Regions from separate parts of the Clostridium pasteurianum DSM 525 genome, predicted to be linked through region 3. Evidence: riboswitches for the same ligand, from Rfam matches in the RefSeq annotation. Region 3 holds a riboswitch; each other region holds the start of a gene.

Region 1 (2,328 bases), 800 kb from region 3:
TTATATCCTCTTCTATTTGCTCACGACTTACATCAGGACTATGCTGAGTAGAAACCACAATAGTATGAACTCCTATAGGTTTATCACCATCATCATATTGGATAGTAACCTGAACTTTTCCATCTGGCCTCAAATACTTCAAAGTTCCATCCTTTCTAACATCAGTTAATTTCTTTGACAATTTATGTGCTAAATCTATTGGCAATGGAAGATATTCTGGCGTTTCATTGATTGCAAATCCAAACATCATTCCCTGATCACCTGCTCCTATAGCTTCAATATCGTCTTTTTCTCCCTGTCTAGCTTCTAATGCTTCATCTACCCCCTGAGCTATATCTGCTGACTGTTCATCAAGTGAGGTTATTACTGAGCAGGTACTAGCATCAAATCCATATTTTGCACGATCATATCCTATTTCTGCAATAGTTTTTCTAACTATTTTAGGAATATCTACATAAGCCTTTGTTGATATCTCCCCAACAAGTAATACTAAACCAGTTGTTACCACAGTTTCACAAGCAACTCTTGAGTTCTTATCCTTTTCTATAAGTGCATCTAATACTGCATCAGATATTTGATCGCATATTTTATCTGGATGTCCCTCAGTAACAGATTCGGATGTAAATAATCTTGTCATTTTCAATCACCTTCTAAATTAAATTTATATATAAATATTAAATATCTTTATAATTAAAAAAAATCATTTAAAGCAATATACTTTATATTATACATATTTATTTTATAGGTTTTATAGGAAATCTTGCTTCGTATTATAAAATTATTATGAATTTAATACAATAGTAGTTTGAGCTTTATAAATTGTTTAATATTGTAAATAATTATATAAAATAATTTCAATTTCTATAAACTAAATGATTTTTTCAATAATTAACATTAACTTTATTTAAGTCTTATTTTTTCATTTGTTTCAATTTGTATAAGGACTCCATCTTGAACAACTAGTGTTACTGAACCATATTTTATTTCACTTAATAATTGCACTATTTTTTCTAAATTTGCTTGAGAAACAGGATTTTTCTTTTTATACAATCTACTTACATTATTTGTACCTTCCAAAATATTTTCCCCCTAAAAATATAATTTTTTCAAATAATTCATTATCCTCCTAGTCACTCAACACATAATAAAAACCTCCCTATCCAATATATGGATGAAAGAGGTATTTTAACTCATATAACCTCCCTCATCTATCGTTACCATTCAACTGCAGGATTTGGCACCTTTCTAAAAAATACATATGAAGGTTGCCGAAGCTTCATCAGGCCAGTCCTTCTGCTTCTCTTGATGAGATCAATTTAGTATTACTTTATAGCGAATTATCTTAATTATTATTGCAACGTCGTCTACTAAACATATAAGAAAAGTAGGTATTTAATCACACTAAAACTTACTTAATATATTTTTAACATATAAATAGGATTTTGTCAATGAATTAAAAATATATTAGCAAAATTACTCTGTATGAATATAAAGGCTACTGAATATATATTCAGTAGCCTTTACCTCGTTAAATTATACTTATTTTGCTTCTTTTTTCATAAACAGTGAATTATCCTGATTATACCACCAATCTGTATAAGGTAATTTAACTCTAGCTGCTAGATTTTTTTCAAAACTTCTGTTTCTTATTGTATCAAGTACTGTATATGCAAAATCCAAGGTTCCTTTATACCCAAATATCATATACTCATCATTAACGCATAGTGCAGATGCACCCTGTTTTATTGCCCATACTGTAGTTCCCGGATGACGTGAAAAATATATATCAGGTTTATATTCATTTAGTATATTAAGTATTTCATAATTTTGCTGGTCTGCTACACTTACTTTAAAATTGTAAGGTGAATTCTCATCTAAGTATTTAAGTGCTGCTGGAAGTTCTCCATTATCATGCTTCTTATCATGATGCCAGGATGCTGCCCATACTACTTCCATACCTAATTCCTGAAGCACGCGGGATACCTCATAAGTATAACCAGGTCCCATTCCAAGTACTGCTCTTAAACCTTTAAGTTCCTTCTTTACTTCTTCTATTTTAGGTAAGTATATAGCCCTTTCTCTCTCTATATAGGCTTCAACTTCTGCTTCCTTATTTATAACCTTTCCTATACCTCTAAGCCAGGTTTCAAAACCGGCAACTCCCAATGGATTTATAGTTTTTACAAAAGGAACTCCATATTTTTCTTCCAGGCCATTTCCAAGATAAGATCCCAGCACACCACATATACTTACTGTTGCCAAGGATTCTGACAAGTGAGAAAGCTCTTCAACTGTGGAATTTCTATACAAAAATAGAGGCTTAACACC
Region 2 (2,328 bases), 1.4 Mb from region 3:
TATCCCATAATTTTTTATCCGAATCTTTCATGGGTATTTTTTCAATATTAGCTATATGTATATTGTTTGTACTGACATTAGTATTAATCTCCTGCTTTAATGCAAAATTTTTTACAGGATTTTTTAGATAAACCAATTGTATTATATCACTTTTATCCCTTATTAAATTTTTCTGCATATCTGTAAGCATATAAATATTCTGCAGACTATTTTTGTACATATCTTGTGAATTTGCATTAACCTTCTTTAATGAACTCATTCCAATTACTCCCACTACAGCAATTAATACTGTTATAATAAGAAAAGCGCATACCATTTTTACTCTTACTTTTATTTTCCCTAGTATTTTCATTTGTACATCATCCCTTTTAAAAATTTTTAGATATTTTAATTTATATATTATTTTAACTTTTTCTAAAATTTTATTATTTTTTACAAAATACCAAATAAAAACAAGTATTTTGTACCACTTATTATAACATAGAATACATAGTAAACCAACTTGTAATTAATAAATTAAATAATTCGTATAAAATTTGTAATTTTCAAAAATAATATTAAAATTAAGTTTATAATATTAGCTATTTATTAACTAAAACATATTCAATAAAAAAATCTGTGTAAACTCCACTGAAGAAAATTCACACAGATTTTTTAGGATAGTTTTATTTTAGCCACAAAAAACTACAGCGTTATTTATATAATCTATTCTATAAATAGTACTGTAGTTTTATATTTAAATACTATAATCTCAATTCATCTAAAACTTTTATATTCCACTCCCATTAAAAAAGTCATTAAAACCATTATATTTATTTTTATTAACCTGCTCTTGTGCCTTTTTATAAGCTCTGCTGTAAAGTTCCTGCATAGCAGAAATTTCTTTTTCACTTAAGTTTTCATAAAAAACTTTAGGGCAAATAGCAAAGGCCTCATCATTTTTAAAATTTCCAGCGTTATCATTGAGAATGTTTAGAAACCTATCTCCTATATCCATTTTAAATACCTCCATTTATTTAAATCTCTAAAATTGAAGCAAGTTCTTAATTCAGGTGGGGATTCTTTTACCCCATCTGAATTTTAGAACTGCAAATGCATGGCTTACTTGGCGTAGAACTCCAACTTGAAGAAAAGCAGACAAAACAAAATTTATTTTGTATTTGGTCGCTTTCACAGAGTGCAAGCAGAGAACTAAAATCTTGTTTTCGATTTTGTGTGAGGGCTGTACAGAGTGCGTGAGAGACTTACGCCAAGTTAGTCAGGTGAAATCAATTATAGCAAAAACTACTTTTCCTATAAGAAAAGTAGTTTTTGCTATAAAAAAATTTATGTTTATACTAAATTTCTCATCTTTCAAAATATTACACACCTGTAGGAATTAACACCGATACATTTAAATTAATGCCGGTTGTCGGGCTTCAAAGGGCCAGTCCCTCCACCACTCTTGATAAGAGTACTCTGTATTAAATTTTCAAAATATTTCAGAAATAAATTATTTTTATTATATTAACATTATATCTGTGTAATGTCAATAGTCAATCTGATTTTTATTTATCTTATATTTAGTAAAATACTCCTTATTCTATTTGCATATAATTTATCTAAATCCTTAACTCCTATGTTGAAATATTTACTGTCCACTGTCTTTTGTGCACCAGTTTTAACTAATATTTCATCTAATTCTTTTAAAGCTAAATATATATCCTTATCATCTTTTGCTGAAACCGTTCCTAAAAAACCTGCATTAATTTTAGTATCATCCTTGAGAACAATATCATAATAGAATTCACCTCTATGTTGTATAAAGGGAATATTTTCCTGCATGAAACTATTTATTCTAAAATTTTCATAAGATTTATATTGACATTTATAAAAAAAATGATAGAATATTAATTGTTGCTGATGCCCTATAGCCAAATTGGTAAGGCACCTGATTCTGGTTCAGGCATTGTGTGGGTTCGAGTCCTGCTAGGGCAGCCAAAGAAAAGCTAAGATTTTTATCTTAGCTTTTTTATTTTAATTTATTGACAATAAATACTTTATAACTTATAATATAGTGGCATAATTACATTATTATATTTTGCCTTGAACAAGAATAGTAATATTGAACTCATCTAAAGAGAGCTGTTGATTGCTGCAAAACAGTGATGATTATATATGAACTCGCTTGGGAGCATTACTACTAAAAAGTAGTACGGTTAATCCGTTATATTATAAAGTGAGGTTCTTACCTAAGTAGAGTGGTACCACGGAGTTTAACCTTCGTCTCTTTTTTGAGATGGAGGTTTTTTATTTGGACTTTAATCAATAGTTCTTACTTAGTTGATA
Region 3 (2,328 bases):
CAAAAGATATCATTGATCCAAAACCAGTAGTCTGTTTTACTGATATATCATACCCCTTATGAGCTTTAAGTCCTGGATAATAAACCTTTTTAACCCTTTTGCATTCACTAAGCCATTTAGATATTTTTATTGCATTCTTCTGCTGTTTTTCTAATCTTATAGCCAGAGTTTTTATCCCTCTTAATATAAGCCAACTATCAAAGGGGGACAACACTGCTCCAGTAGATACCTGCATAAATTTAATTTCCTCAATAAATTTATTTGCCACTATGATTCCTGCAAGAGTGTCATTATGTCCTCCTAGAAACTTGGTTCCACTGTGAATTACTATATCCGCTCCCAATAGAAGTGGTCTTTGAAAATATGGACTCAAAAATGTATTATCTACTATAGTTAATATTTTAAATGCTTTAGCAAGGGATGTTATTTTACTTATATCCGTTATTCTCATCATAGGATTTGAAGGTGTCTCTATAAAAATAGCCTTAGTATTTTTCTTTATGGATTCTTCAACTTTTTTTATATCTGTTGTATCTACATAAGTAGTTTCAATACCATATCTTCTGTATATTTCTTCAAATAATCTATAGGTTCCACCATATAAATCTTCCGATACAATTATATGGTCTTTAGGTATAAAAAGTCTTATAACTGCATCTATAGCTGCCATACCCGTTGAAAAAGCAAATCCAGCCTTCCCACCTTCAAGTTTTGCAATTGTATTTTCAAGTTCCTCCCTTGTTGGATTTTCTGATCTTGAATAATCATATCCCGTACTCTCATTCAATCCATGGTGCTTAAAAGTTGCACTCTGATATATTGGTGTGCTTATAGCACCTTTTATATCTTCTTTCTCCCTAGAACCCTGAACCATAATTGTTTCTAATCTCCTACAATTTTCTGACATAAAAATCCCTCCCCGGTAAAACATATAATTTCTCAAATTTAATCTATATTATAAATATTAGATGAAAATACAAAACTGACTAAATAGAATTTATAAACAGAATAATACTATTGATAATAAAAATAAGCCTCTAAAAGATGAGAGGCTATAAAATCGCCTCTTATCTTTCAGAAAATTCTGTAGGAATTAGCACATTTTCAACTGTAGTTGAATGTTGCCGGGTTTCATCGGGCCTATCCCTCCACCACTCTTGATAAGAGCTTATATATTGAATTTTTATAATAAACAATTTAACTTATTTTTATCATAATTTTGATCTTATTTTTGCAACATAAAAAGCTGCTTTTCATAAGAAAAGCAGCAAATAATACTATTGGCTTCTTTTCTTATCTTTCAGAAAAAATTTCTGCTGGAATTAACACCGTCACATTTAAATATAAATGCCGGTTGTTGGATTTCATTGGGCCAGTCCCTCCATCTCTCTTGATAAGAACAATATTCGTATCTATTAAATTTTCCTTAATCAATATGATATACATTTTTATTTATAATGTCAACATATTTTTTAATATTAATAAACTTTATAAACATCATATCCTGCTTCATTTAAAGCTTTTACTATTTCCTGTATATGCTCATGTCCATTAGTTTCTACAGTAACTTCAAGCATAACATCTTTTAATCTGTCAATAGCTTTAAATTGATTATGATCTAATTTTATTACATTTGCTTTTTGTTTTGCCAATATTTCTGAAATATTTAATAATTGTCCTGGAGAATCCTGTAATTTAACTGAAAAACAGAATATTCTTCCTCTAGACAATAATCCATTATTAAGCATTGAAGCTATAGTTACTACATCTATATTTCCTCCGCTTATTAGTGAAACTACTTTTTTACCTTTAAAATTCAATCTCTTTAAAGCAGCTAAGGACATAACTCCAGTAGCTTCTGCTACAAGCTTATGTTTTTCTAAAAGTACAAAGGCAGCTTCTATAAGTTCTGCATCACTTACAGTTACAATTTCATCTACATATTTTTTAACTACCTCAAAAGTTTTATCTCCTGGCTGTTTTACTGCCGCTCCATCTGCAATAGTATCAACTTTATCTGATGCAGTTAATATACCCGTATCAAAAGACACCTTCATCGCACTTGCCCCATCTGATTGAACTCCTATGACTTTTATATTAGGATTTAAAGCTTTTGCTGCTACGGATATACCACTTATCAATCCGCCGCCACCTATTGGTACTAAAATAGCATCTACATCTTTTAATTCATCTATTATTTCAAGAGCTATAGTTCCCTGTCCAGCCATAACATCTAAATCATCAAAAGGATGTATAAAAGTATATCCATTTTCTCTTTCTAATCTCTTAGCTTCTTCATAAGCCTCATCATATATCTGTCCTTTAAGA

Evidence for each region. Region 3 has a riboswitch for S-adenosylmethionine ahead of CLPA_RS12815 (trans-sulfuration enzyme family protein). Riboswitches for the same ligand answer to the same signal wherever they lie in the genome.
Region 1: it holds a riboswitch for S-adenosylmethionine, as region 3 does, so the genes downstream of both, CLPA_RS20595 (YezD family protein) here and CLPA_RS12815 (trans-sulfuration enzyme family protein) in region 3, are expected to answer to the same signal.
Region 2: it holds a riboswitch for S-adenosylmethionine, as region 3 does, so the genes downstream of both, CLPA_RS06230 (hypothetical protein) here and CLPA_RS12815 (trans-sulfuration enzyme family protein) in region 3, are expected to answer to the same signal.

What each region holds. Positions count from the first base shown of each region.
Region 1 covers NZ_CP009268.1:3,610,775-3,613,102, forward strand. Annotated here, with positions in the region: gene metK (methionine adenosyltransferase) at 1-637, opposite strand, end outside; gene CLPA_RS20595 (YezD family protein) at 901-1,077, opposite strand; SAM riboswitch class I at 1,202-1,312, opposite strand; gene CLPA_RS16275 (nitrogenase component 1) at 1,540-2,328, opposite strand, start outside.
Region 2 covers NZ_CP009268.1:1,389,778-1,392,105, reverse strand. Annotated here, with positions in the region: gene CLPA_RS06235 (methyl-accepting chemotaxis protein) at 1-352, opposite strand, end outside; gene CLPA_RS06230 (hypothetical protein) at 770-997, opposite strand; SAM riboswitch class I at 1,344-1,454, opposite strand; gene CLPA_RS20395 (hypothetical protein) at 1,552-1,824, opposite strand; tRNA gene CLPA_RS06220 (tRNA-Gln) at 1,904-1,980, shown strand; T-box leader at 2,077-2,273, shown strand.
Region 3 covers NZ_CP009268.1:2,812,846-2,815,173, forward strand. Annotated here, with positions in the region: gene CLPA_RS12815 (trans-sulfuration enzyme family protein) at 1-907, opposite strand, end outside; SAM riboswitch class I at 1,065-1,167, opposite strand; SAM riboswitch class I at 1,291-1,400, opposite strand; gene ilvA (threonine ammonia-lyase) at 1,479-2,328, opposite strand, start outside.